One region of the Nitrobacter hamburgensis X14 genome, then DNA from elsewhere that is predicted to be linked to it. Evidence: riboswitches for the same ligand, from Rfam matches in the RefSeq annotation. Region 1 holds a riboswitch; the other holds the start of a gene.

Region 1 (14,755 bases):
TGCTGTGAAGAGGTGGATGATCGATTCGATGATGCTGTCCCAGGGGCAGGCATGGATCGTTCGGCGACCTTATATCCCCGTGCTGTGTTCGTCTCAAATCAGCGAGGCTACCGCCTCCAGCCCGATAATGCGGGCGAGCGCGCGTGCCTCGCGCTTCTGGTCCTCGCGCAGTCTCGACAGCAACGGTCGGACGGAGGTCTTGATCTGCTCGATCTCGCCTGGACTGAGGGCGGCCTGCCGTCCCGCTACCGCACGCCGCTCGTGAATTTTGCGGGCGACGTCGCGCAACGCGCTTTCGACGGCCGGCCAGTAGGGCTCCTGCGCGGACGTGAGTTGCAGCCGCCCTTTCAGCGCCGCGATCTGCATGTCGCTAAGCAGCGAATAATTCTTCTGAACGAGCTGGTTTGCGAGCTTCGGTCGGGAACGCGGCAGCGGCGGCTCCTCGATCGGCGCTGTCGGCGGCAAAACCTCGACATCGACGGGACCATCGGTGACGGGACCATCGGTCGTAACCGCCTGCCGCAGCGGTGCAGCCAACGTCGAATCCTCGCCGGCATCGGGGGCCGCGGCCTGCGTGGCGACCGCAAGCCTGTCGGCCTTGCGCGCGCGGTTGGCGGCCGGTTCGGCTTCCGCAGGCGGCGGGGGCGGCGATGCAGAAAACCGGACGACCAGAACGTTGCCGCGGCCGAAAACCTCCGCCAGCGCCACCCCGGTGACGATGCAGCACGCAAGCGCCAAAATCGTCATCGTCCGTGTCAAAAAAGATCTCCGGTTCGGCTCACAAACGGCCGCCGATTGTCCTCACAAATCGATACGAATTAAGGCTGGCCCACGCAAGGCGGGGGCTGTGCGGCTGTTTTTCACGCAAATTGTGCAGGCCTCGACCGTACCGTCGGCCGTCAGAGCGCGATCAGCAAAAGCCTGCTTCTGATTCCATCAGAAGCGAAAAGAATCTATGCCGCCAGAACATAGGCGTCCTGGATGTCGGCGACGAGTTCGGACGCCTCCCAGATCGCGTCGGGCGGAACCGCGCTCATGCTGACGGTCCAGTTGGCACCGCTACGGGACTTCGGTGTGCTGACGATGGCGAACTGCACGTCGCGGCACAGCGGATGCCTGCCGAACGCGGCGGCGACCCGAGCCTGCAATTCCTTGATGGTCGCCGGTATCTTTTCCGACGCGATGTCGCGATCCATCGCCTTATGCCCGTTCCGACCGGTATCTGGCGCCTTTCGCGACAAATCCAGACCGGCCCTCGAGGGCCGAAGGTGCCTCAGTCACAGTTAATGAGTCGTTAACCCCGGAACCAGCTCGTCGAACCGGCACGAGCCCCTCCTGGCCGACGCACTTCGGACCGCGTCCGGAACAATTACTTGGTCCGTTTGAGTTCCGCCAGCACCTCGTCGATGGTCGCAAGATGCGTTTCCACGGCTTGGCGAACCAGCGTGTAGGGTTTGGGGTCGTCCGGATCGTCGGCCCTTCGAACAACAAGGCCACGCTTGAACGCTATCGCCCTCGCTTGTCTGAATTTTTCCAGGTCGTCACTGATCGTCATCATACGGTCCTCCCTGCTCCGCCGAAGCTAATAGCGTCGTCTTGCCTTCATTGGAATTGCGGCCTCTCATCCATCTATTCCAACTCCGGCTTGTTCATCAACGCAATGGTTTCCGCACAATGCGCGGACCGCGTCAAATGAGGGTCGGGCTGGGTCGCCTCGTCAACGCCCGCCGCCGCCCGGTGGCATTGGTCTTTCCGGAGAAATCGGACCAATAGAGCGTTTTTGAGCGAAGTGGGTACCGGTTCGCGTCAAGAAAACGCGTCAAAACAAAAAGCTAGAGCCCGGCTTTGATTCCATCAGAACGGAAAGCCTCTAGATCAGGCGGAACGCGATCACGAATCCGAGGACGACGACGGCGGCGCCGAACGCCACCCACAGGCCGAGTCGCTTCTCGATCTCCTGCCGGATGACGTCGCCGTAGCGATTGAGCACAATGGCGACGATAAAGAAGCGGCCGCCCCGGGCGATGATCGAGCACAGGATAAACAGCCAGATATCATATCCGGCGAAGCCGGAAGTGATGGTGACGAGTTTGTAGGGGATCGGCGTCAGACCCTTGCCGATGATGATCCAGGCTCCCCATTGCGCATACGACTCGCGAAACGCCTCGACCTTGCCGCCGAGTCCGTAGAGATGAATGAGCCACTGGCCCAGCGAGTCGTAAAGCAGCGCCCCGATCGCATAGCCGAGCACGCCGCCGGCGACCGAGGCGACCGTGCAGAGCGCCGCGAACAGCCAGGCGCGTTTCGGCCGCGCCAGCGCCATCGGCAGCAGCATGATGTCGGGCGGCACCGGAAAGAACGAGCTTTCCGCGAAAGCGATCGCTGCCAGAATCCATAGCGCGTAGGGCTTGTCGGCGGCGGCGATGCACCAGTCGTAGGTTCGTCTCAGCATGGCGCGATCAACCATTGCGCGGTGGATTTGTCCATGGCTGAGGTGAGGATTTCAGCGGGCGCTTGCACAACCGATGGCGTCGAGTGCGACGATCGGCCGCCGGGTCGCCCTTGCGAGGACTTGACCGCTTCGCCGCGGCATTCGGCAACTTCTCGGCGATGCCGAACATGCGCTCCCGGCGGTCCAACTCGGCCCGCGGCCGACATGTTAACGGTCGGCGTCCAAAACGGCGACGCCGACCGCCATCGCAGCCGGCGTCCGTCATCCGCTCTTTGGCCCGAGCGGGAATATCCTCAGTAAGGGGCGTAATAAGCGCCGCCATAAGGTGACGGATAGCGGGGTCCGCCGTAGTAGTAGCCGGGCGGCGGGGCATAGTAACCTGGGCCGTAGTCATAATAGGCGTCGCGACGAGCCTGGGATGCTGCGATCGCGCCGACGGTGCCGATGATCCCAGCGAACGCGGCGGCTGCCGCAGCATCGCCACCGCCGCGATAATGACGGCGATGATCATAGTGCCGGCGCGCCGCGCTGAAATCCGTGGCGCCGGATGGTCCCGTCGCCGAGATCTCCTTGGAGACGGGCGCAGACGATCCGGCGAAAGAGGGGCCGGCCGCCGCCAGGGCCATCGCCGCAACCGTCGCCAAAACGACGCTCCGGCCTGTCGAAGATTTGAAATTCCTGCGCGTCAACATCTGAAATACCTCTATGATGTTTCCGGGCCGTTTCAGGCCATTCTTGAGACAACCGCCGGTTTCACGTCGGGTTCCGGGTTCCAATGTAATCTGAACAATCCGTGGCAAGTCGTGGCGGTCATCGCGCATTCAGGTTACCTCTGCTAGAGTGAACCATCTTATGGAACCCGCGCGCGTTCGCGCGAACTCCCGCAACCCGCTCCATTGCCGCAAGATCCCATGCAAGCACGTTCGATGCGTCGTTTCTGGTTTGCCTTGTTTGTGCTCCTGGGCGCTGTCGGCGTTGCAGGCCTTGGCCTCGCGGACAGCCGGGCCGATGCCGGCGCGCCGATCCAGATCGAGTTTTCGCTCGATCGCCCGATCGATGCCGCCGCGGCCCCGCTGGTGCTGGCATCGACCCGCGGCCTGTTCCGCGCGGAGGGCTTGAACGTCACGACGACGGTCGCGTCTGACACGACGGACGCCATTGCGCGCGTCGCGGTCGGTACGAGCGAACTGGCGCTCGCCGACCTCAACGCCCTGATCCGGTTTCGCGACCAGCCGGGCGTGCGGCCGGTCAAGGCGGTATTCGTGCTGTTCGACAAGGCGGCCTATGCCTTCATTGCGCGCAAGAGCCGGGGTATCAACGCGCTTGCCGACATCGAGGGCAAGACGGTCGGCGTCACCGACGGCGACCTGTCCATCAGGCTGTGGCCTGCGCTCGCCCGGAAAAACGGACTGCAACTCAAGACCGTGAAGCTGCAGCAGATCGGCCCCGCCGTTCGCGAACCGATGCTGTCGGCGGGCCAGCTCGATGCCATATCCGGCCTGTCGTACCTGTCGGCGATCGACCTGCGCGATCGCGGTATCCCGGCCGACGATCTCACCGTGCTGCGATTTGCCGACTACGGCTGCGCCGCCTACGGCAAGGTTCTGATCGTCAACCCGGAATTCGCCGCCGACAAGCCGGAAGCGGTCAAGGCGTTTGTGCGCGCGGTGATTGCCGGTCTGCGCCTCACCATCAAGGCGCCCGAGCAGGCTGTCGACGATGTGCTGGCTCAGATGGATAACGGATCGCGCGCTGTCGAGCTGGAGCGCCTGCACGCGGTCCTGAGCGACAACATTCTGACCAGCGAGGTCAGGCACAGCGGCATCGGGGATATCGACCCGGCCCGGTTCGAGACGTCGCTCGACCAGATCGCCGACGATTTCAAATTCCGCAAACGCCCGGCGGTCGCGGATATTTTCGACGACAGCTTTCTGCCGCCGGCCGGCGACCGCAAGGTCACGCAGGCCGAATAAAAGCGGCACAAGTGCCGCCGATCTGTTCGCGCTGCCGGAATGCTGCCGTTGCGATCCGCAAGAGCGTTTTTTCGATGTCGATGCTCCGCCTTTATACCCGCGTTCTTGAACTGCTCGGCAAAGAAGCGCGGCTCGGCTGGATCCTGGCGGGCGCCAATCTGCTGCTGGCCGGCGCGCAGTTCGCCGAACCGGTGCTGTTCGGACGCATCGTCGACGTGCTCTCCGGCAGTCCCGCCGCGGGTCCTTTCGGGATGACGTCGACTTCGCCGTGGCCGCTGCTGGCGGTTTGGGTGGTGTTCGGCCTGTTCACGATTCTGTGCGGCGTGATCGTGGCCTTGCAGGCCGACCGTCTTTCGCATCGCCAGCGCCAGGCGGTGCTGACGGGCTATTTCGAGCACATCATGCAATTGCCGCTCACCTACCATGCCGGCACCCATTCGGGCCGGCTGATGAAGGTGATGCTGCAAGGCACCGACGCGCTGTGGCGGCTGTGGCTCGGATTCTTCCGCGAGCATTTCGCGGCGATGATGTCGCTCGTGGTGCTGCTGCCGCTGTCGCTCACCATCAACTGGCGGCTGGCGATCCTTTTGTTCGCGCTCTGCATCGTATTCACGATGCTAACGACGCTGGTGGTTCGCAGGACCTTCGACATGCAGAACGAGGTGGAGGCGCATTTCAGCGATCTCTCCGCGCGCGCCTCCGACGCGCTCGGCAACGTCGCGCTGGTGCAGAGCTTCGTGCGCGTCGATGCCGAGGTTCAGGGCCTGCGGTTCGTCGTCGACAAGCTGCTGGCGGCGCAGATGCCGGTGCTGTCGTGGTGGGCCGTCGTCACCGTGATGACGCGCGCCTCGACCACCATCACCATTCTGGCGATCTTCGCGGTCGGTATCGTGCTGAACCAGCGCGGGATGACGTCGGTCGGCGAGATCGTCATGTTCGTGAGCTTCGCCACCATGCTGATCCAGAGGCTCGAGCAGGTCGTTTCCTTCATCAACAGCGTTTTCATGGAAGCGCCGCGGCTCAAGGAGTTCTTCAACGTCCTCGACGCCGTTCCGGCGGTGCGCGACCGTCCCGACGCCATTGATGCCGGGCGATTGCAGGGGCTCGTCGAATTCCATGACGTGTCGTTTTCCTATGACGGCAAGCGGCCCGCGGTCGAGGATCTGTCGTTCGTCGCGTTGCCCGGCCAAACCATTGCGCTGGTCGGTCCGACCGGCGCAGGCAAGTCCACCGCCGTCGCGCTGCTGCACCGCGCGTTCGATCCGCAGTCCGGCATCATCAAGATCGACGGCATGGACATCCGCGGCCTGACGCTGGCTTCGTTGCGACGAAACATCGGCGTGGTGTTTCAGGAGGCGCTGCTGTTCGACCGCTCGATCGCGGAGAACCTGCGCGTTGGCAAGCCCGATGCATCCGAGGAGGAGATGCGGCTTGCGGCCTCCCGCGCCCAGGCGCTGGGCTTCATCGAACGCGCCGACAGAAAGTTCGACACCCATGCCGGCGAGCGCGGACGCATGCTGTCCGGCGGCGAGCGGCAGCGGCTGTCGATCGCCCGCGCGCTGTTGAAGGATCCCCCGATCCTGATCCTCGACGAGGCGACCTCCGCGCTGGACGCCGTGACCGAGGCCAAGGTCAATGCCGCGCTCGACGAGGTGATGAAGGGACGCACGACATTCGTCATCGCGCACCGGCTGTCCACCATTCGCAACGCCACCCGCATTCTGGTTTTCGAGAACGGGCGCGTGATCGAAAACGGAACCTTTGACGAACTGCTGGCACGCGGCGGCCACTTCGCCCGGCTTGCGAAAGCGCAATTCATGACCCAGGACGGTTCCCGCATCGGCCAGCCGTCATAGCAAACCGCTCCGAGCGTCGAAATTCGGCCCCTTTCATCGGGGAATTAAACTGCGGACCACTGTTCTGGCTGGCCGAGCCGGTATAGGCTGCAGCCGCCGCGACCGACGGCGCCGGACACGCTTGAAACCCGAAAAGCAGGCCTCCTTGCCAAAGGCGGGTCTCAAAGGACCGGAACGACCGTGCATTCTTTCATCGTCCCGCTTCGCAAACCCATCGCCCTGTTTCGCAAATCGTTGCCGGTCTGGATCGTCCTCGCGGCCGGATTGATCGTTGCGATCGCACCGTTGCGCGCGGCTCACGCCACCGAAGCGCATCTTCTGATCGAGGCCGACACCGGCAAGGTGCTGGAGGCCGAGAACGCCACCTATCCCTGGTATCCGGCCTCGCTCACCAAGATGATGACCGCTTACGTCACGCTGACGGCGGTCAAGCAGGGACGCATCACGCTCGACACGCTGTTCACGGTATCGCCGACCGCAGCCGCGCAGTCGCCTTCGAAGATGGGCTTCCGGCCGGGCACGCAGGTGACCGTCGACAACGCGCTGAAGATGATGCTGGTGAAGTCGGCGAACGACATGGCGGTGGTGCTGGCGGAAGGCGTCGGCGGTTCGATCGACGGTTTCTCGGCCGAAATGAACGCGACCGCGCAGCGGCTCGGCATGACGCAGACGAGCTACGTCAACCCGAACGGGTTGCCGGCCGACGGCCAGATCACCTCGGCGCGCGATCTCGGCATTCTCGCCCGCGCGATCATTCACGATCTTCCCGAGTACGAATATTTCATGCGCATCCCCTCGATCCGCTACGGACGCAGGGTGACACGCAACTTCAACAAGCTGATCGGGCGCTTTCCCGGTGCCGACGGCTTCAAGACCGGCTTCATCTGCGCGTCCGGCTACAATCTCGTCGGCTCGGCCACGCAGAACGGCAAGCGCCTGATCGCGGTGGTGCTCGGCGCATCGTCCGGCACGATGCGCGCGGTGCGCGTCGCGCAGATGCTGGAGCGCGGCTTCGCCAACAACACGCTGTCGTGGCTGCGTCCGGCGCTCGGCACGGTCGACAAGCTGGCGCCGATCGCAGCCGCGCCTCCCAATCTGCGCGATGAAATGTGCGGGCCGAAACGCAAGCATCCTGCCAGCGACGAGGATGACGATGTGGCCGCCAACACGACGGCGACCAGCGCCGCCGTGATGTCGTTCTTCGCAACCGGCGTGCAACCGCCGGCGTTGCGGCCGGTGGATATGATCGCGGCGGCGCCGGCGCCCTCGGACCCCGTTATTGTCTATACCGGCCCGACGCGGACCGGCGCGGCCATCGCCGCCGCCGCAGAAGCCGATGCCGCGCGCGACGCTCCGCCCAAGAGCAAGAAACGCAGCAAGACCACAGCGAATGCGACGGCAACGCCCCACCCAAAACCAAGGCCCGACGGGAAATCGAAACACCGGGTTTCGGTGACGATCAATCCCAAGGCGGCGAAGTCCGCGGCCGCCGGTTCGGCCGCCAAGCCGAAACCGGCTGAAAACGGCAAGAGCAAGCCAAAACCGTAGGTCTCTCATCCCTTCGTCGCCGCCGAGGCAAGCTCTCACAGTCCATGACGGCAGCATTGATGCGTCGTTACCGCGCACCGCTTGCCTTGGACAACCGCCTTGCTCAATACTCCCTGAACAAGACATTCCTCCCTTGAACGACGGGATGATCCCGGGGAGTCACATGGATCGCATCTGGCTCAGTCAATATCCCGCAGGCGTGCCCGCCGACATCGACGCGTCGCAGTACGCCTCGCTGGTCGCGTTGCTTGAAGAGAGCTTCGCCAAATTCCGCGATCGCAAGGCCTTCATCTGCATGGGCAAGGCGATCACCTATCGCGAGATCGACGAGATGTCGCTTGCACTCGGCGCCTGGCTGCAAGGCCGGGGACTGAAAAAGGGCGCGCGCGTTGCGCTGATGATGCCGAACGTGCTGCAATATCCGGTCTCGACGGTGGCGGTGCTGCGCGCCGGCTATGCCGTGGTCAACGTCAACCCGCTCTACACACCGCACGAGCTTGAGCACCAGCTCAAGGATTCCGGCGCGGAAGCGATCATCGTACTGGAGAATTTCGCGTCGACGGTGCAGCAGGCGATCGGCAAAACTAACATCAGGCACGTCATCGTCGGCAGCATGGGCGACCTGCTCGGCTTCAAGGGCCTGATCGTCAATTTCGTGGTTCGTCATGTCAGGAAGATGGTGCCGCCGTCATCGATCCCGGGGGCGGTCAAGTTCAACGACGCCCTCGCGGCCGGGCGCGGCATGACGCTTGCCAGGCCGAACCTCGCGCCCGACGACGTCGCCTTCCTGCAGTATACCGGCGGCACCACCGGCGTCGCGAAGGGCGCGACGCTGCTTCATCGCAATATTCTCGCCAACATGCTGCAGAACGACGCCTGGCTGCAGCCGGCGCTGAGGAAACCGCCGGTGGTCGATCAACTCTTCGTCGTCTGCGCGCTGCCGCTCTATCACGTCTTCGCGCTGACGGCGTGCTTCATGCTGGCGATGCGCGCGGGCGGCGTCAATCTGCTGATCCCGAACCCGCGCGACATGCCCGGCCTCGTCAAGGAATTGATGAAGTATCAGATCAACTGCTTTCCGGCGGTGAACACGCTCTATAACGGCCTTCTCAATGCGCGCGGTTTCGACAAGGTCGACTTCTCGAAACTCAAGGCTTCGGTCGGCGGCGGCATGGCGGTCCAGAAGGCGGTGGCGGAGAAGTGGCTGAGGGTGACAGGATGCCCGCTACTGGAAGGCTATGGCCTTTCGGAAACCTCGCCGACGCTGACCTGCAATCCCGCCGACACCGGCAAATTCTCCGGCTCGATCGGGCTTCCCATGCCGTCGACATACATTTCCATCCGCGACGACGACGGCCGCGAGGTGCCGCTCGGCGAGGCGGGCGAAATCTGCGCCAAGGGTCCACAGGTGATGCCGGGCTACTGGAACCGGCCGGACGAAACCGCAAAGGTGATGACGGCGGACGGCTTCTTCCGTACCGGCGACATCGGCGTGATGTCAGCCGACGGCTACACCAGGATCGTCGACCGCAAGAAGGACATGATCCTGGTCTCCGGCTTCAATGTCTATCCGAACGAGATCGAGGACGTGATCGCGAGCCATCCGGGCGTGCTGGAATGCGCGGTGATCGGCGTCAAGGACAGGAAGTCGGGCGAGGCGGTGAAGGCTTTCGTGGTCAGGAAGGACCCGACCCTCACGCGCGCGGACATCATCAAGTTCGCGCATACGCAGTTGACCGGCTACAAGGTGCCCAGACAGATCGAGTTCCGCGACTCCCTGCCGAAAACCAACGTCGGCAAGATCCTCCGCCGCGAACTGCGTGACGAGAAAAAAGCGGCGGCGTGAGGCATTCCTGAAGATATGGCCGTCCCAGCCAAGTGCGATCTTCGCACGCGCGCAGGAACCGATACGGCGCGGATTCTGATTTCGGTCGATGACGTCGACCTTTTCCATCTTAGAGCCTTTTCGCTTCTGATGGAATCAGAAGCGGGCTCTATGATTTTGATTTGACGCGTTTTCTTCATGCGAACCGGTACCCACTTCGCTCGAAAACGCTCTAATTGACGTCAGGGTTATGGATTCCCGCGTGCGCGGGGACGACGACAGAAAGTGTTGTGTGTGATGAACTCCGATAATTCGTCCGCTTCCATCTCTTCCCCCGCCGACGTCCTCGCCTTCTGGCGCGCCGCCGGCCAGAGCAAATGGTACATCAAGGACGACGCGTTCGACGCCGAGGTGCGCCGCCGCTTTCTTGGATTGTGGGAAGTAGCCCGCGCGGGCGAACTCTCCGGTTGGGAGGAGACCGATGACGGCGCGCTGGCGCTCGTCATCGTGCTCGACCAGTTTCCGCGCAACATGTTCCGCGGCGACGCCCGCAGCTTTTCGACCGACGACGACGCTTGCGCCGTCGCCGACCGCGCCATCGCACGCAGTGCCGACACGCGCATCGACCCTGACCTCGTCGAATTCCTCTATGTCCCCTTCATGCATTCCGAACGTCTCGCGGATCAGGAGCGCTGCGTCGCGCTGTTTCGCAGCCGTGGACGGCCCGACAACCTCAAATTCGCGGAAATCCACGCCGACATCATTCGCCGGTTCGGCCGCTTTCCGCATCGCGATCGAATGCTCGGACGCACGACGAGCCGGGAAGAACAGGCCTTTCTCGACGCGGGCGGGTTTGCCGGCTAGCGCTATTTCGGCTTTGCTGGAATCAAAGCCGGGCGCCAGCCTTTTGATCCTCGGGTTCAAGCCCGAGGGCGTGCTTGCTCGAAAACGCTCTAATGACGGTACGGTGAAGAGCCGACCGTTGTCGTTTCGCGGCCGTGGAATATTGTGCCGGACACCTATCTGGCCCAGATACAACGCACATTTCAAGGAGATTTGACCATGACCATCAAAGTTGGCGACCGCCTGCCCGACGCGACCTTCCGCATCATGACGGATGACGGCGTTCAGGTGAAAAGCACCGGCGACATCTTCAAGGGCAGGAAGGTGGCGCTGTTCGCGGTGCCCGGCGCCTATACCGGCACCTGCCACAAACAGCATCTGCCGAGCATTTTTCTTAGCGCCCGCGCCATCAAGGACAAGGGCGTCGACGAGATCGCGATCGTCTCCGTCAACGACGTCTTCGTCATGAACACCTGGAAGCGCGATACCGACCAGCGCAACGAGGCGACCTTCCTCGCCGACGGCAACGCCGACTTCGCCAGGGCGATCGGCATGGAATTCGATGCATCCGAAAAGGGCCTCGGCATCCGCTCCAAGCGCTATTCAATGCTGGTCGAGGACGGCGTGGTAAAGACGCTCAATCTTGAACCGAACCCAGGCAAGGTCGAGGTCTCCGGCGGCGACACGCTGCTGGGACAGCTTTGAGCTGATTACCGAGCGATTTCTTTTCCTCTCCCCTTGTGGGAGAGGGTGGCGAAATCGAGCGTCGCGAGGTTGAGCCGGGTGAGGGGTTTTCTTCCTGCCAAGCTCTCACGACCCCTCACCCGCCTTCGCTTCGCTCAGGCCGGACGAGAGCCCAATAACGACAGGCTTGTGGCCGGAGAAGCTCGCAGGCATCTTGGCAGCGGCGTATGCGGTGCAGTAGGGAACGAACAGTTGCGCCACCGACCGTTGAAACGGGAGTGACCGTATGATCGAGGTTCAGCGCGTCGGTGAGGGCGACCCGCTCGATTTCGAGGTTGTGGTCCGCGAAGGAGAGAGCGAGACGCGTCACCGCGTCACAATGTCTGACGTGAAGAGCAAGCAACTGACAGCCGGCAAGCACACGCCCGAGCGCTGCCTCGAGGCCGCCTTTCGCTTCCTGCTTGACCGGGAGCCCAAGGAGTCGATCCTCGCTCGCTTCGATATGTCTGTGATTTCGCGCTACTTCCCTGAATTCGAACAGGAGCTGCCCCGTTATCTCTCGCGGCTCTGATGGTATTGCGTGCTGGCCGTATTTCGCGGCAACGCAGGCGAACGCGTCCCCGGTTGCACGGAGTGTTTCGCTGTGCTTGTTTGGGAGATCATCGGTGCCTCCCGCGGGAGGTGAAACGGGAATGCGGTGCGGGGATACTGCCCCCAATACCGCGGCTGCCCCCGCAACTGTAAGCGGCCATCCGTATCCATTCGGCCACTGACCATGCCATGCATGTGCGGGAAGGCGGATCCGGATAACGGCCGCGAGCCAGGAGACCGGCCGGTGACGCATTCTTAGGCGTTCGACGGCGGGTCGGCGGAAAGGGTCGTCATGGGTCTCCCGAACTATGCTGCCGGGCCGGCCGGCCCGGCGATTTGCACGGCTTTCAACGCCACATCTTTCAACGCCACATGGTGACGACAGCCATCGCGGCCCGCCAGCGAACGGTCGTGACGGTCGCGCTGTGCGCGGGGGTCACGATACTGACGCTGGTGTCGTTGGGAGTGGGTCCTGTGAGGTTGTCGCCGGTCACTGTTCTCGATGCCTTGTTCGGCGGCGGCAGCGACGTCCAGCGGATCATCGTACAGGATATCCGGTTGCCGCGCGCGATCCTCGCCGTCGCCATCGGCGCCATTCTCGGTTTGTCGGGTGCGGCCTTGCAGGGCCTGCTGCGCAACCCCCTGGCGTCGCCCTCGCTGTTCGGCGCCCCGCAGGCAGCGGCGTTCGGCGCCGTGCTGATCATCGCGGTCGGATCGGCCGACGTGCGTTCCTTCGTACTGCCGGTCGCGGCCATCGTCGCGGCATTCGCTTCTGTGTTCGCACTGCTCGCGATCGCGGGGCGTAATGCGAGCCTGCTGATCCTGATCCTTGCGGGGCTTGCGATCTCGTCGTTGGCCGGCGCGGCGACGTCGCTGACCATGAACCTGTCGCACAATCCGTTCGCGGCGCTGGAGATTGCATTCTGGTTGTTGGGCTCGCTGGAAGACCGCAGCTTTCGCCACGTCACGCTGGCACTGCCGTTCATCGTCGCGGGAGCCGCGATCCTGATGAGCCAGCGCCATGCGTTTCGCGCGCTCAGTCTGGGTGAGGAATCCGCGCAGAGCCTCGGCGTCGATGTCGGCCGGTTACGGCTGTGGGCGATCCTCGGCGTTGCGCTCGGCGTCGGCGGCGCGGTTGCGGTGGCCGGTGCCATCGGCTTCATCGGCCTGATTGCGCCGCATCTGATGCGGCCCCTGATCGGCTACGACCCGGCGCGGCTGCTGGTGCCGAGCGCGCTGACCGGCGCGGCGCTGCTGCTCGCGGCCGATATCGCGGTACGCGTCATTCCCTCGACCTCGGACATCAAGGTCGGCGTCCTGACCGCGCTGATCGGCGTGCCGTTCTTCCTGTACCTGATCGTGCGCGAGCGGCGCGCGCTGGGTGGAGGCGTCGCATGAGCGAAGCCGTCGTTCTCATCGCATCGTCGCTATCGGCTAATCTTGGAAAGAGAGTTGTCCTGAGCGACATTTCGCTGTCGCTCCCAGGCGGATGCCTTGTCGCGCTGGTCGGGCCGAATGGCGCCGGTAAGACCACGTTGCTGCGGGCGCTGGCGGGCCTGCTGCCATCGGAAGGGACCATCGAGGTTTGCGGCGACGCGCTGCCATCGCTCACCCTTCGAGAGCGCGCGCGCCGTTTCGCCTACCTGCCGCAAGGCCATCAGATGCATTGGCCGTTGCCGGCGAGGGATATCGTGGCGCTTGGCCGGTACCCGCACGGCGCGGTCGATCCGGCGCGGCTGACGGAACAAGATGCCGCGGCGGTGATGCGGGCGATGCAGGCGACCGACGTGGTAAGTTTAAGCGATCGTCGCGTGACGGAGTTGTCCGGCGGCGAGCGCGGCCGGGTGGCGCTGGCGCGGGTGCTGGCCGTGGAAGCGCCAGTGCTGCTGGCCGACGAGCCGACCGCATCGCTCGATCCGCGCTATCAGATCGAGGTCGTGACCAGACTGCGGACCGCGGCCGACAGTGGGGTGCTGGTCATCGTGGTGACGCACGATCTCGGGCTCGCGGCGCGGTTTGCGGATATCGTTCTCGTGCTGTCCGACGGGCGCCTGGTATCGCAGGGACCGCCTGCCGGCGCGCTCTCGGAGACCGTCATCGCCGACGTCTTTCGCGTCAGGACCTATCGGGCCGACTATCAATGCGAAACCGTGATCGTGCCGTGGGCGGAGGTGTGATCGCGATGTCGCTGTTGGCGCGGTTGCAGCGCCTCAGTGAGGCGATCCGGGCCGGCATCGCCGGACGCAGATGCGGCGGTCTTGCCGCGGCCGCTCTCGCATTGACCGCCGGGGTCGTCACGCAGACGCAGGCCGCCGATCCGCAGCGCGTCGCCTCGATCAACCTGTGCACCGATCAGCTCCTGATGACGCTTGCCGATCCCGCCCAGATCCTCGGCCTCAGCCCTTATTCGCGGGATGCAGCGCGCTCCTGGGCCGCGACGGAGGCGAAGAAATATCGGCGGCTTTCCGGGGAGGCGGAGGATGTGCTGATGCTCAGGCCGGATGTTGTCGTCGCCAGCCGCTACATGAAGCGAACGACGCGCGAGTTGCTGAAACAGCAGGGGATGCGCGTGGCCGAGTTCGATATCGCAAAATCGATCGACGACGTGAAGGAGCAGATTCGCCGGATGGGCGATCTTGTCGGGCACCCGGATCGCGCGGAAGCCCAGATCGCGCGGCTCGATGCGGCGATTGCCCGCGCGAGGGAGGCAGTGGGGCGCAAGCCCTATCGGGTGCTGGCGCTGTCGCGACGCGGCTGGGTTTCGGGCGATGACAGCGTCACCAGCGCGTTGCTCTCGATCACCGGGTTGTCGAATGCCGCGTCCGGCCTTGACATCAGCTCCGGCGGGTTTGCCAAGCTGGAAACCATTGTTGCCGATCGGCCGGACTTTATCCTGATATCCGACGACAGCGACGTCGCGGATGACGAAGGAAGCGCGCTGCTGCTGCATCCGGCGCTGGAAAAACTGTATCCGTCGTCGCGG
Region 2 (14,755 bases), 1.2 Mb from region 1:
CCGCCCGGTCCCTATTCGATAGAACGGTTCGGCCGCGACGTGCTGGCGATTCTGGACGACCTCAACATCGCAAAGACGCACTGGTGCGGATTGTCCATGGGCGGCATGGTCGGGCAATGGCTCGGAGCCAACGCGCCGGAGCGCTTCGATCGCATCATTCTCGCAAACACCGGTTGCTACTATCCTGACCCGGCCAACTGGTACACCCGCATCAATGCAGTGAAGGAAGGCGGCCTCGCTGCGATCACCGACACCGTGATCGGCGGCTGGCTGACCGCCGATTTTCGCGAACGCCAACCGCAGATCGCGGCGAAGCTGAAAGCCATGCTGAGCGCCGCTCCACCGGATGGCTACATCGCCTGCTGCGAGGCGCTGAGCACGCTGGACCAGCGCGCGCTGCTGCCGCGCATCAAGAGCCCCACGCTTGTCATCGCCGGGCGGCACGACACGGGAACGCCTATCGCGGCCGGCGAATACATCCGCAGCCATATTCCCGGCGCCAGCATGACCATCCTCGACGCCGCACATATCTCCAATATCGAGCAACCGCACGCCTTCACCGAGGCTGTGGCCGGCTTCCTGATGCAACGGTAGTCAATAAGCGGCCGCAGCCAACCATACGGACAAGAAAGCCGGTGCGATCGTTCAGGAACTGGGATTGCTGAAGGGATAGATTTCCGGCTCTGGCGGCCATTGCCGCACCGGCTCCGTTTTGCGCTGGAACGGCGGCTCGACCGCCATCAGGATCGCGCCGCCGAGCAGCAGCAGCAGTTCGGTAGCGTGCAGACGCAGCGCGGCCATCTCGCCGACCCGTGACGCCATCACCATGCTGCCGAACGTGATGAGGCTGCCGATGCCGAGCGCCATCGCCAGCGCCTCGTCGCAGCCGCCGGTTTTCCGGACCGATGCGCGCGTCGTCATCAGCAGGAACACCGCGAAGAACACGACGACGGTCATCTTGGCGAGCGCCAGAAGCCAGGCGAATCGTACCAGGTTCATCGACGCGAAATGCAGGTGGTCGCCAAGGAAGAGCGCCACGGACACATTGGGAAGGTCATAGAGTCCATGCACCGGCGACACCACGATCTTGAAGGCCACGATGGTCCATGCCGGAATGAAATAGAGCGCCAGCAATGCGCCGTTGATCGTGCTGATCCGCCAGGAGTTCGTCGCCATGCCGCCATCCGCTGTTTGCGTGGCCGCTGTCTTCCAGAATCCGGCGCGGCCTTGACGGCGATTAACGTCCGGTAAACGCGATGCCGCAATTGAAACCTTTTGTTTACCTTAATCGGCCCGTCGGCCTGTGGACAACGTGGAGGACCGCGAGCGGGCAAACACAATCCCGCCGTTTGGCGGAATTTCTGGAAAGCTCGGGAACTCCTGGTTGCCGCTCCTGACTGGCCTTTCCGGCCCAGCCCTGCCGCTGATAACGGGCTTCTGCCACCTTGCCACGGTCGCTCCCGCGCGCCGGAACCGGAAGGCGCGAGGGAATCCACAGCCGCCGGACACCCGGATACGGTCGCCGCGGTTGCCGCACCCGGTTGCCACTGTTAGACATTGATTCAAGACGCGCCGGTTCGGCTGCCGGAGCCATCACCGCGTCTGATATCGCCGCGTTGGGGACGCAGATTACGGCAGCGCATGGATTATTTCGCCCAGCAACTGATCAACGGCCTCGTGCTCGGCTCGATCTACGGCCTGATCGCGATCGGCTATACGATGGTCTACGGCATCGTCGGCATGATCAATTTCGCTCACGGCGACATCTTCATGATCGGCGGCTTCACCGCCCTCATTACCTTCCTAATCCTGGTGTCGATAGGCCTCTCCGCCGTACCGCTGATTCTGCTCATCATGCTGGTCGTTTCAATGGCCATTACCGCCGTTTACGGCTGGGCTGTCGAACGCATCGCTTATCGGCCGCTGCGACAATCGTTCCGACTCGCGCCGCTGCTGTCGGCGATCGGCATGTCGTTTGTGCTGTCGAACTTTTCACAGGTGACTCAGGGTGCACAGGTCAAGCCGATACCGCCGCTCATCACCGGCGGCTACACGCTGCACGATTCCGGCAACTTCGCGGTGCAATTGTCCAACGTCAAGATCGTGGTGGTGGTCACGACCGTCGTGCTGCTCGCGATCTTCAGCTATATCGTGGCGCGCACCCGCTTCGGCCGCGACATGCGCGCCTGCGAGCAGGACCAGACCATGGCGGCGCTGCTCGGCGTCGATGTCGACCGCACCATCTCGATGACTTTCGTGATGGGCGCGGCGCTCGCTGCCGTCGCCGGCATGATGTACCTGCTCTATTATGGCCTGGTTGATTTCTTCATGGGCTTCGTCGCCGGCATCAAGGCGTTCACGGCCGCGGTCCTCGGCGGCATTGGCTCGCTGCCCGGCGCGATGCTTGGCGGCCTCGCGATCGGGCTGATAGAGACCTTCTGGTCGGCTTACTTTTCGATCCAGTATAAGGACGTCGCCGCCTTCTCGATCCTGATCGTCGTGCTGATCTTCATGCCGACCGGCCTGCTGGGCCGTCCCGAAGTCGAAAAAGTCTGACGGACCCCGACGTGGCAGCGCCCGTTTCGAGCCAACAGACCGCGACACGCGATCCTGGCATCGCGTTCATCATGAAGAAAGCAGTGGTGAGCGCGCTGGTGGCGCTGGTGCTGTTCTCGCTCATGATCGGCATCCGCACCGAGACCGGCCCATCCGGACAGTTGGTCTATTCGACGCGCTTCGGTGAACTCGCGGCCGTGGTCGGCGCGGTGTTCGTCGGCAGCATCGTCATCGAATTGCTGCGGCGCTGGGTCGGACCCGTCGGTGGCGTCGAACTGCCGGCCGGCGTCCGCAGTGCCTTCTCAACGCTGGGCCGCCTGCTGGCGCCCGCGCTTCTGATCTTCGCGCTGCTGGTGCCGGTGATCTTCTACAATCAACGCTATCTGCTCGACCTCGGGATCCTCGTGCTCACCTATGTGATGTTGGGTTGGGGCCTCAACGTCGTGGTCGGCCTCGCCGGGCTGCTCGATCTCGGTTACGTCGCGTTTTACGCGGTCGGCGCCTACTCTTATGCGCTGCTGGCGCAAAGCGGCCTGCCGTTTCCATATTTCACGGATACCTATCCCTATATCGCGATGGATTTCCTGCAACTCGGTCCCTGGGCGTTCTGGGTGCTGCTGCCGATCTCCGGACTGCTCGCAGCGCTCTGGGGCGTGCTGCTCGGCTTCCCGGTGCTGCGGCTGCGCGGCGACTATCTCGCTATCGTCACGCTGGCTTTCGGCGAGATCATCCGGATGGTCATCCTCAACTGGCAGGACCTCACCGGCGGGCCGAACGGCGTCAGCGGCATACCGCGCCCCACCGTGTTCGGCATTCCCCTGACACCTGGCGAAAACGGTTTCGCGGCGCTGATCGGCGTGCCGTTCTCGCCGACGCATCGCCTCGTCTTCCTGTTCTATCTGATCCTGACGCTGGCGCTGCTCACCAACTGGGTGACAATCCGCCTGCGGCGACTTCCGATCGGCCGCGTCTGGGAAGCGATGCGCGAGGATGAGGTCGCCTGCCGCGCGCTCGGCATCAACATCACCACGACAAAACTTTCGGCGTTCGCCATCGGCGCCATGTTCGGCGGCTTCGCCGGCGCATTCTTCGCCACCCGCCAGGGCTTCATCAGTCCTGAGTCGTTCACGTTTCAGGAATCGGCACTGGTGCTCGCCATCGTCGTGCTGGGCGGAATGGGCTCGCAGCTCGGGGTAGCGCTCGCCGCGGTCGCAATGATCGGCGGATTTGAGCTGTTTCGCGGCCTCGATCAGTTCCGCATGCTGGTGTTCGGCGGCGTCATGGTGCTGTTGATGGTCTGGCGGCCGCGCGGTCTCGTCAGCCATCGCACCCCCACCGTGTTCCTGCAAAACCAGACCGAGATATCGTCGTCGCTGGTGAAGGAAGGCCACGGATGACAACGCCCGCACCCATCCTCGCCATTGACGGGCTGACGATGCGCTTCGGCGGCATCCTCGCCGTCAACCGATTGTCGTTCACCGCGCAGCGCCGCCACATCACCGCGCTGATCGGGCCGAACGGCGCCGGCAAGACCACAGTGTTCAACTGCATCACCGGATTCTATCGGCCGTCGGGCGGCACCATGCATTTGGTGCACGATGACGGCGCGACCTTCCGGCTCGATCGCCTGCACGATTTTCGTATCTGCAAATATGCCAAGGTGGCGCGCACCTTCCAGAACATCCGCCTGTTCCCCGGCATGACGGCGCTGGAAAACCTGATGGTGGCGCAGCACAACGCCCTGATGCGCGCGTCCGGCTTCAGCCTGCTCGGCCTGATCGGCGCGCCGCCGTTCCGCGCCGCGGAGAAGCAGGCGATCGATCTGGCCCGTGGCTGGCTCGACCGCATCGGCCTGCTGGAACGCGCCGACGACGCCGCCGGCAATCTGCCCTATGGCGACCAACGTCGCCTCGAGATCGTGCGCGCGATGTGCGCGCGGCCGGCGCTGCTCTGCCTCGACGAGCCGGCCGCGGGACTCAATGCCAACGAGAGCGCGAGCCTGAGCGAATTGCTGCTGTCGATCCGCAGCGATTTCAGCACCTCGATCCTTTTGATCGAACACGACATGAGCGTGGTGATGGAAATCTCCGACCACATCGTCGTGCTCGACCACGGCGTCAAGATCGCCGACGGAACCCCGCGCGCGGTGCGCGATGATCCGAAAGTCATCGCGGCCTATCTCGGCGCCGACGAGGACACCGCCGCCGCGGTCATGGAGGGCGGCGCATGAGCGCGGATGCGGCACCTCTCCTCGCCATTCGGGGGCTCCGCGCCGCATACGGCAAGATCGAAGCGCTGAAGGGCATCGATCTCGATATCAGCGCCGGCGAGATCGTTGCGCTGATCGGGGCCAACGGCGCCGGCAAATCAACCTTGATGATGACCATCTTCGGCCGTCCCCGCGCCCTTGCCGGCCAGATCCTGTTCGACGGCCGGGACATCACCTCATTGCCGACGCACGAGGTCTCGCGGCTACGTATCGCGCAATCCCCGGAAGGGCGGCGCATCTTCCCGCGGATGACGGTCGCGGAGAATCTGCAGATGGGCGCCGACGCCACCCCCGGCAGCGCCGCCGAGCGCAGCACCAGCCTGGAGCGCGTGCTGAAATTGTTCCCGCGCCTTGAAGAGCGCATGACGCAGCGCGGCGGCACGCTGTCCGGCGGCGAACAGCAGATGCTGGCGATCGGTCGCGCGCTGATGAGCCGCCCGCGCCTGTTGCTGCTCGACGAACCCTCGCTCGGTCTCGCGCCGCTGATCACCCGCCAGATCTTCGATGCGATTCGCAAACTCAACCGCGAGGACCACCTCACGGTGCTGATCGTCGAACAAAACGCCAATCACGCCCTGCGCCTCGCCCATCGCGGTTACGTCATGGTCAATGGCCTGATCACGATGAGCGGCGCCGGCATGGAACTGCTGCAGCGCCCCGAAATCCGCGCCGCCTATCTCGAAGGCGGCCGCCACACCTGACGCCGCTTGAGCGTTTTCGAGCGAAGCATGTCCTCGGGCTTGACCCGAGGATGGGTATCGGTTCGCGTCAAGAAAACGCGTCAAAACAAAAAGCTAGAACCCCGGCTTTGATTCCATCAGAACGGAAAGCGCTCTAGCCCGGCGACAAGTGACGCGGTCCCCGGATGTCGCGGTGTGCCGAATTTTGTCCATGACACCGGCGGCAAATCATCGGACAATGCCGCATAACGACAAAAGTCGGCACCTGACATCCCTCCGCGAGGACCACTCCAATGAAATCATTGAAGCTGACCGGCCTGGCCTTTTGCGCCTTACTGGCGCTTTCGACCACGACCTTCGCCCAGGATATCACCGTCGCGGTGGCCGGCCCGATGACGGGCAGCGAGTCCGCTTTCGGCCGCCAGTTGCAGAACGGCGCCGAGCAGTTCGTCGCCGATGCCAACGATGCCGGCGGCGTGCTCAACAAGAAGCTGAAGTTGTTCGTCGGCGACGACGCCTGCGATCCGAAGCAGGCGCGCTCCATCGCCGAAAGGATCGCAAGCCGGGGTATTCCGTTCGTGGCCGGACATTTCTGCTCGTCGTCATCCATTCCGGCTTCCGAAGCCTATGCCGACGGCAACGTGCTGCAGATCACGCCGGCCTCCACCAACCCGCTGTTCACCGAGCGCAATCTGTGGAACGTGCTGCGCATCTGCGGTCGCGACGACCAGCAGGGAGTCGTCGCCGCCGAATACATCGTCAAGAACTTCAAGGGCAAGAACGTCGCCATCCTCAACGACAAGACCACCTACGGCAAGGGCCTCGCTGACGAGACCAAGAAGGCGCTGAACAAGGCCGGCTTCCAGGAGAAGATGTTCGAGTCCTACAACAAAGGTGACAAGGACTTTAACTCCATCGTATCGCGCCTGAAGCGCGACGGCATCGATCTGGTGTTCGTCGGCGGCTATTATCAGGAGGCGGGATTGATCCTGCGCCAGATGCGCGACCAGGGCCTCAAGGCCATCCTGATGGCTGGCGACGCGCTGAACGACAGGGAGTTCGCCTCGATCACCGGTCCGCTGGCCGAGGGTACGCTGTTCACCTTCGGCCCCGATCCGCGCAACAAGCCGACCGCCAAGGCGATCGTCGAGAAGTTCAAGGCTCGGGGCATCGATCCGGAGGGCTATACCCTCTACACCTATGCGGCGATGCAGGTGTGGGCACAGGGCGCCGCGAAGGCGGGCACGACGGATCCCATGAAGGTGATGAAGACCATCAAGGCGGGTGCGTGGGATACCGTGCTCGGCAAGCTGGAATTCGATGCCAAGGGCGACATCAAGCAGATCAACTATGTCATCTACAAATGGGACGACAAGGGCAACTATGCCGAACTCGACCCCGGCAAGGGCACCTGACGCGCCCTCCGTTCCGCCCTCAGCGTCGTCCCCGCGAAAGCGGGGACCCCATACACCGTGTCGTCGATGATGCGGAAGGCGATTGTTACCGTCGATGGAAAACGGCACAGCCGTCGTTGACCTCAGGGGTTATGGTCTCTGCCCCCCTACGCAGGGACGGCGAAGCGAATGCGTGCTGATCATCCGAAATTCTGCAGCGCCGGAAAGGCCTCCAGCAACCAGATACTGACGTTCGAAATGGTGCCGGTGAGGAACGCGATGCCAGTGAGCACCATCAGCACGCCCATGACGCGCTCCACCGTATTGAGGTGACGCTTCATGCGCTTTAGCAGCGAGGCGAACTGTTCGATCATCAATGCCGCCAGCAGGAACGGGATGCCGAGCCCTGCCGAATATACCGCAAGCAACCCGGCCCCCTTCACGACAGTGGCCTCTGCCGCCGCTACCGACAGGATCGCCGCAAGGATCGGCCCGATACACGGCGTCCAGCCGAACGCGAAGGCGAGCCCCATCACATAGGCGCCCCACAGGCCGACCGGCTTCGGCGCGGTGAGCCGTCCTTCGCGCATCAAAAAGCCAATCCGCGTCAGCCCCAGAAAGTGCAGGCCCATGACGATGATAACGATGCCGGCGACGATCGACAGTTGCGCCGACCAGGCCCGGATGAGGCCGCCGATGAAGCTGGCGCTGGCGCCCAGCGCGACGAACACCGTGGAAAAGCCGAGCACGAACACCAATGCGGCCAGCATCACGGCCCGCTTCGAGACCTTGGCCGTCTCGTCGTGGGACACGTGTTCGATGGTCGCGCCGGTGAGATAGACCAGATAGGGAGGCACCAGCGGCAGAACGCAGGGCGACAGGAAACTGACAAGGCCCGCGACCAGCGCGGCAGGAACGGAAACGTCGTGAATCATGAGGCTACTTGCCCTGCGATGGCGTCACGACGCAAGAGCCTCGCTACCTTCCGCACCATTTGTGATCGAACCGTGATCGGTTGACCCTGGCGCGCCCATGCCGTCATCTGGCGGCCAGCCGGTCCCCGGCACCCCCTACGAGGCCGCACCATGAAGAATCTGCTCACCGACATTCCCGGCGTCCGTGTCGGCCACGCCGGTGACACAGCGCTCGCCTCCGGCGTCACGGCGGTGCTTTTCGATTCCCCGGCCGTCGCGGCGATGGACGTGCGTGGCGGCGGCCCAGGCACGCGCGAAAGCGCCCTGCTCGATCCGGTCAACACGGTGGAGCGAATCGACGCACTCGCGCTGGCAGGCGGCTCCGCTTTCGGAATTGAAGCCGGCGGCGGCGTTCAGGCCTGGCTCGCCGAACGGGGGCGCGGCTTCGCGATCCGCGACGCCATTGTCCCCATCGTGCCCGGCGCCGTCGTGTTCGACCTCTTGAACGGCGGCGACAAGCGGTGGGGCCGTTTCCCACCCTATCGCGATCTCGGCTACGCCGCGGCAGCGGCCGCCGGACAGGACTTCGCACTCGGCAACGCCGGCGCCGGGCTCGGCGCCACCACCGCCAATTTGAAGGGCGGCCTCGGCTCGGCTTCGGCCGCCACGCCGGGTGGTGTGCGGGTGGCGGCGCTCGCGGTGGTCAATGCGGTCGGCAGCGTCACGGTCGGCGACGGCCCCTGGTTCTGGGCCGCGCCATTTGAATCGGAGAGCGAATACGGCGGACGCGGACTGCCGCCGTCGTTCGCGCCGGACATGCTGACGATGCGATTGAAGGGCGGCCCGGCGACAACCGCCGGCGAAAACACCACGCTCGCCGTCGTCGTAACCGATGCCGTGCTCACCAAACCGCAAGCCAGACGGCTGGCGATCATCGCGCAAACCGGCTTCGCGCGAGCGATCTATCCGGTACACGCGCCGCTCGACGGCGATGTCGTGTTTGCCGCCGCCACCGGCGTGAAGCCGATCGATCCGCTCGTTGGTCTCACCGAACTCGGCATGGTCGCGGCCAACACGGTGGCTCGCGCGATCGCACGCGGCGTCTATGAGGCCGCAGCGCTGCCGTTCCGCGACGCACTGCCGGCGTGGAAGGATCGGTTCGCGCGATAACAATTTCTCGCGCCCGGACGGGCGGCGCCTGCCGCGGTTTGCGACGGTACGGGATATTCCTTATGTAACGAGGTGTATATTTAAGTATACATACGTATATGTACTGAAATATCTGCGATGCTTAAGGTTAGTTTATAGTATAGCTTGAGACGACGACGTGACCGACCGATGGTCTCCCGGTGCGCGCTATCGCGCACGTCAACAGTGGAGAAACGTCATGAAAAAGATTCTCGTTCTCGCCGCAGTCGCCAGCGCGTTCATGAGCGCGCCGGCCTTCGCCAAGGGCCATGGCATCAGCATCGGAGCGAACGTGCTGACCGGCCGCGGCGGCGTGATCGGGCTGCTCGACGGGCGTGGCGCGCTCGTCGTCCACACCGCGGTCACCACCGGCAAAAGCGGCGTGCTCGGCGCGGTGCTCGGCCGCAGTAACGTGCTGGGCGGACTGCTCGGCGGCGGATGCGGCTGCCACTGAACCTCAGTGGAAGGCGGGCGGGGGCGACCTCGTCCGCACCCGCGGCTCACGCGCCAGAGCCACTTTTCGGCCCCGGCGGTTTGGCGGAAAAGCGCTTTGTGATCGACGACGTGACCACAAGCCCGTTCGCATCGTCGCCGGAGATCAGCGAGCCCTTTGCATAAGCTATATCGATGCCGAGCGTCAGGTCATCGTCGATGTCGCGGGTCGCGCCGACGCCGCAGATCAGCGTCTGCGCACGAAACGGCGAGTCCAGATAGTCGGATGCCGCATAACCAACCGAAGCCGCCAGCGTCACCTTCGGCTCCACGTTCCAGGAGACCTTCGCGGAATATGCGGTGTCGATGGTGATCGGCGAGATCGGAAACGTGGTTTCGCCCGCGCGACGCCACGCAGTCAGATCGACTCGAAAAGGCGCTGCGCGCCAGGTCAAACTTGCATCGAACAGCGTTCGATCAACGTTCGTGAAATCCGGATCGTGCCACGCCCCGCGTAACTGCGAGACAGAGACAAACGCGGTCACGGCATCGCCGGCATATTTCGCAAACAGAAACGGCTGCATTCTTTCGTTGTGGCGGCGATAGCCGAACACATCGAACTCCTGCAGATAGCGCCGCACCGACAGGTTCACGGACGCCCCAAGTTCTGATTTGCCGCTGACGAGACTGACGCCGGGGATCAGCGTGCCCCGCAAATACTGCTGCGGATCGGGAAGAAAATCCTGAAAGATCGCGTTGGTCTGGTTCAGACTCGACCGACCTCCTTCCGCGGTCGCGAACAGCTTGATCGACCCGTATCGGGCCTCACCCCTGATCGACTGGATCAGGTCGGTCGAGCGCAGATTGTAGGTGCTGGTGTCGGCAATAGTCGACGTGGAATCCAGCTTGAGATCGTCGTCGCCGATCGAACCGCGCAGGATCACCTTGCCGCCGCGAGCGGGCGTCAACAGCGGCTGCGCATAGTGCGTCGCATTGGCTTCCGCCGCGACACCCAGCGTGTAGCCGTCGGCTTTCATTCCCGCCGCCAACGCCGTGTCGGCGGCGATGAACGCGCTGCCGCGGCCCTGCCCGATCGAAAACTGCGGATTGGAATCGAAGCCGCCGCGCAGGCGGAACGACGCGGTGAAGTCGTCTTCAGCGAAGGCGTGGGAGCCGATGAGGCCGAGGCAGCCGGCGATCAGAAATACTTGTGGTAGATACATACGCCCCTCGCAATACTTTGCAGAAGGAACGACTACTTGAATGATATGGTTATCGGATCATGAAAACCGGCGTCGGCTGCGCAATGATACGAATGCGGCGAACCCAAGGCTACCGGACCAAGGCTACCGAAACCCAAATGGCCACCGAACCAAAAGGGCTACCGCTGCGAGGTGGTGATCGAGCCGCCGCCGTCGGGTCGATACCGACGAACACCGTCCTACCGCCGTGGCGCGGATCGCGCCTCTCGCGGCAGAACTCCTGCCGAGCCTGCGTCCCGGCGCATCACCGCCACCCGGATCAGGACGGATTCCGCGCATTGCCCCCCGCCGCAGCCCATGTTACGCGAGGCTCTCTCAAGCCCCGCAGAAATTTTCGGAAACGCTCATGTCTCAGACTTTTGTGCCGCGTCCTCTCGTCATCGCACCGTCGATCCTGGCCTCGGACTTCTCGAAGCTGGGCGAGGAGGTCCGCGCCGTCGATCAGGGCGGCGCCGACTGGATCCACCTCGACGTGATGGACGGCCATTTCGTTCCGAACATCTCCTACGGCCCCGATGTCATCAAGGCGATGCGGCCGCACACGAAGAAGATTTTCGACGCCCATCTGATGATCTCGCCCTGCGATCCCTACCTCGAAGCCTTCGCCAAGGCCGGTTGCGATCACATCACGGTTCATGTCGAAGCAGGGCCGCATCTGCATCGCTCGCTGCAGGCCATCCGCGCACTCGGCAAGAAGGCCGGCGTCTCGCTCAATCCGGCGACGCCGCTTTCCACCATCGAGTATGTCCTCGACATGGTCGATCTGGTGCTGGTGATGTCGGTCAATCCGGGTTTCGGCGGCCAGAAATTCATCACCTCGGCGCTGGACAAGATTCGGGATCTGCGCGCGATGACGGCGGGACGGCCGATCGACATCGAGGTGGACGGCGGCGTCGCGCCCGACGTGGCGGGCGAGCTCGGCGCCGCCGGCGCCAACGCCTTCGTGGCGGGCTCGGCGGTGTTCAAGGGCGGCACGATGGAATCCTACAAGGCGAACATGGACGCGATCCGCAGCGCCGCCGCCGCGGCGCGTGGCGAGTTGGTCTGACGGAACGAAAGCCGTGTCCAAACCGCGCCGCCAATTGACACGGCTTTGACACACTTCTAAATGACCGGCGACGGTTCTCCCTCGGGAGATCAAAAGGGAACGTGGTGCGGGATCATCCTAACGCCACGGCTGCCCCCGCAACTGTAAGCGGCGAATCTGCGTCACAGGCCACTGGGACATCTCGGCCCCGGGAAGGCGACGCCAGGTAACGACCCGCGAGCCAGGAGACCTGCCGTCAACCGTGGTCACACGCGAAGATGTCAGTCGGGGACTACAGACATCCGCTTCACCGGCGCCCCGCGGCTCCTGTGAAACCTCGTTCGCTGTGACGTGCCACCGACGTCCTGCCGAGGTTTCTTCATGTCTGCCGCCTTCGTTTCCGGGCTTTATCGCAGAAGCCTGCTTGCCTCCACCGTCCTCGCGTCGTTGGGGTCGATCGGCCTGACTACGCCTTCCCTCGCCCAGCAATCCGCCTCTCCGAACCTGCTGCCGCCGATTCAGATCGCGCCCCCGCTGGAGAGAACGACAGACTCGCCGCCGCCGTCTCACCGCGCGGTTTCGCGATCGCGCCGTGCGGCCCGCTCCGCCTCTCGACAAACCCCCGTCGGCGATGCCCGCGTTCCGGGCGCGACGGCATCCGTTATCGTCAGCCCGACCGGAATCGTGACGCCCGCGGACCAGTTGGCAAGCTCCGTTACCGTCGTCACCGAGAAGGATATCCAGACCCAGCAATACCGCAGCGTTCCGGATATCCTGAACACGGTCCCCGGTTTGAATGTCGTGCAAGCCGGCGGACCAGGCGCCCAGGCGTCGGTTTTCATGCGCGGCACCAACGCCAACCACACCAAGGTGATCGTCGACGGCATCGACATCGGCGATCCCGGCAACATCAATGGCGCATTCGACTACGCGCATCTTCTTGCGGCGGACATTCAGCAGATGGAAATTCTGCGAGGCCCGCAGAGCGGGCTCTACGGTTCCGACGCGATCGGCGGCGTGATCTCCATCATCACGAAGAAGGGAGAAGGTCCGCCGCGCGCCACGGCGTCAATCGAGGCCGGCTCGTTCAACACCTTCAACCAGACGCTCGGATTGAGCGGCTCCGAACAGAACTTCAATTACGCGGTCAACGTCGCCCATCTCCATGCCGGAGACGTTCCCGTCACCCCGCCAGAGCTTCTCCCGCCGGGACGGAAAGCAATCGGAAACAACTACGACAACAAGACCTATTCGACCAAGCTCGGGGTCGATCTCAATGAAAACCTGACCGTGAATTCGGTGGTTCGCTACACCGACGCGACGCTGCTGTTCACCGGGGATAGCGGATTTCCGAGCTTTCCCAATGCCGCGCAGAGCACGCACGCCGTCCAGCAGCTCTTCAACCGCGAAGAGGCCGTGTGGTCGCTGCTCGACGGACGCGTCAAGAACTACTTCGGCGTCAATTACACCAACAGCAGAGGCTACGACATAAGCCCGGGAGATCCGGTTGCGACAACCACCACGGGCACCCGGCTGAAATTCGACTGGCATACAGTCGCCGAGATTGCGCGCGATAACAACCTGATCGTCGGCGCCGAGCAACAGACCGATCGCATCGACACCACCGATCTTGCGGCTCAGAACGGCAACAAGGCCGGATTCATCGAGTTGCAATCGGCGTTTGCGAAACGCTTTTTCCTGGTTGCGAATGTCCGCGAGGACTCCAACGACCGGTTTGGCGAGCATGGGACCTACCGGATCGCGCCGGCGGTTATTCTTCCCGTCACGGAAACAAAACTGAAGGCGAGCTACGGCACGGGGTTCAAGGCGCCGTCGTTGAGCCAGTTGTACCAGAACTACCCGGCTTTCAACTTCTTCGCCAACCCCAACCTGAAACCCGAAGAGAGCAGAGGCTACGATGCCGGTTTCGAGCAGCCGCTATTCAACGATCGCGTGCGGTTCGGCTCGACCTACTTCCACAACGACATCACCAACCTGATCGGATACAACGATACGTTCACGTCATTGGTGAACGTAAACAGCGCGACAACCGAAGGCACCGAAACTTTCGTCTCGGCACAGATCACCGAGCGTTTCGGCATCCGCGCGGATTACACCTTCACCCGCGCCGTCGATGCCGGCACCGGCCTGCAACTGCTGCGCCGGCCCAAGGAAAAGTGGAGCGTGACGGCGACCTGGCTCCCCGTCGATGAATTGACGTTATCGGCAACGGTGCTCCGCGTCAGCAACTGGCTTGATGTCACGCGCGACGGCTCGGCCTCCGGAATTGCCGCGCCCGGCTATACGCTTGTGAATTTGCGTGGCGACTACGCCATCAACGATCAGGTCAAGGTGTTCGGGCGGGTCGATAATCTCTTTGACGTCCGCTACCAGAATCCGACCGGATTCCTTGCGCCGGGCCTCGGGATTTTCGGCGGCATCCGGGTGGCGAGTGACGGGGTGCAATAGCTCTCGACGGACGTTTGGCCGGAGCGACGCGGCCTAACGCATTCATTCAGATGTCATTGCGAGCCAACGGGCCGGCGCAAGGCGCCGCCCGATGATAAACTCCGCGAAGCAATCCAGGTCTTTCTTCGGAGCTTTCTGGATTGCTTCGGCGCGATGCGCCTCGCAATGACGGCAGCCTGATTCCGTATAAGCATGAATGGCTCTAATCGATCGGCCGTCCGGTCATGACCGCAAGTTCGCGCACGAGGCGGTCCGACATTTGTCCGGTTACCGGCATCCGGCGAGTCTGCTCGAATTTCCGGATCGCGGCCTGGGTGTCGGTCCCAACCGTTCCCGTCGGCTTCAATTGGCCATAGCCGTATTGCGTCAATGTCCGCTGGACTGCGGCGACATGGCGCGTCGCGTTGATAAGATCGGCGACGGGATCGCTGCTGTGCGACGCAGCCGGCTTGCCGGGATTGGCGGGAGGATCGGCGGCATTCGCGTGCGGTTCGGCCGGGCGGACGCTCGCCGTGTCCGCCTCGACCGGTCGGGGCCGCGGCAGCGGATTGGCCTGCGGCAACG

What was found. Region 1 has a riboswitch for cobalamin ahead of NHAM_RS19130 (FecCD family ABC transporter permease). Riboswitches for the same ligand answer to the same signal wherever they lie in the genome.
Region 2: linked by a shared signal. The riboswitch ahead of NHAM_RS13410 (TonB-dependent receptor plug domain-containing protein) and the one ahead of NHAM_RS19130 (FecCD family ABC transporter permease) in region 1 are both predicted to bind cobalamin.

The regions. Positions count from the first base shown of each region.
Region 1 is NC_007964.1:4,108,028-4,122,782, reverse strand. Features, by position in the region: gene NHAM_RS19190 (hypothetical protein) at 94-747, opposite strand; gene NHAM_RS19185 (hypothetical protein) at 954-1,196, opposite strand; gene NHAM_RS19180 (hypothetical protein) at 1,370-1,558, opposite strand; gene NHAM_RS19175 (YqaA family protein) at 1,871-2,452, opposite strand; gene NHAM_RS19170 (hypothetical protein) at 2,746-3,096, opposite strand; gene NHAM_RS19165 (ABC transporter substrate-binding protein) at 3,364-4,425, shown strand; gene NHAM_RS19160 (glucan ABC transporter ATP-binding protein/ permease) at 4,500-6,281, shown strand; gene NHAM_RS19155 (D-alanyl-D-alanine carboxypeptidase family protein) at 6,462-7,829, shown strand; gene NHAM_RS19150 (long-chain fatty acid--CoA ligase) at 7,993-9,675, shown strand; gene NHAM_RS19145 (DUF924 family protein) at 9,952-10,518, shown strand; gene NHAM_RS19140 (peroxiredoxin) at 10,717-11,202, shown strand; gene NHAM_RS19135 (hypothetical protein) at 11,468-11,752, shown strand; cobalamin riboswitch at 11,828-12,032, shown strand; gene NHAM_RS19130 (FecCD family ABC transporter permease) at 12,145-13,170, shown strand; gene NHAM_RS19125 (ABC transporter ATP-binding protein) at 13,167-13,949, shown strand; gene NHAM_RS19120 (ABC transporter substrate-binding protein) at 13,955-14,755, shown strand, end outside.
Region 2 is NC_007964.1:2,866,851-2,881,605, forward strand. Features, by position in the region: gene pcaD (3-oxoadipate enol-lactonase) at 1-594, shown strand, start outside; gene NHAM_RS13355 (hypothetical protein) at 646-1,176, opposite strand; gene NHAM_RS13360 (ABC transporter permease subunit) at 1,642-2,556, shown strand; gene livM (high-affinity branched-chain amino acid ABC transporter permease LivM) at 2,628-3,953, shown strand; gene NHAM_RS13370 (ABC transporter ATP-binding protein) at 3,950-4,786, shown strand; gene NHAM_RS13375 (ABC transporter ATP-binding protein) at 4,783-5,526, shown strand; gene NHAM_RS13380 (branched-chain amino acid ABC transporter substrate-binding protein) at 5,799-6,920, shown strand; gene NHAM_RS13385 (cytochrome c biogenesis CcdA family protein) at 7,100-7,834, opposite strand; gene NHAM_RS13390 (P1 family peptidase) at 7,985-8,983, shown strand; gene NHAM_RS13395 (hypothetical protein) at 9,201-9,455, shown strand; gene NHAM_RS13400 (outer membrane beta-barrel protein) at 9,502-10,656, opposite strand; gene rpe (ribulose-phosphate 3-epimerase) at 11,042-11,743, shown strand; cobalamin riboswitch at 11,798-11,994, shown strand; gene NHAM_RS13410 (TonB-dependent receptor plug domain-containing protein) at 12,104-14,191, shown strand; gene NHAM_RS13415 (peptidoglycan-binding domain-containing protein) at 14,394-14,755, opposite strand, start outside.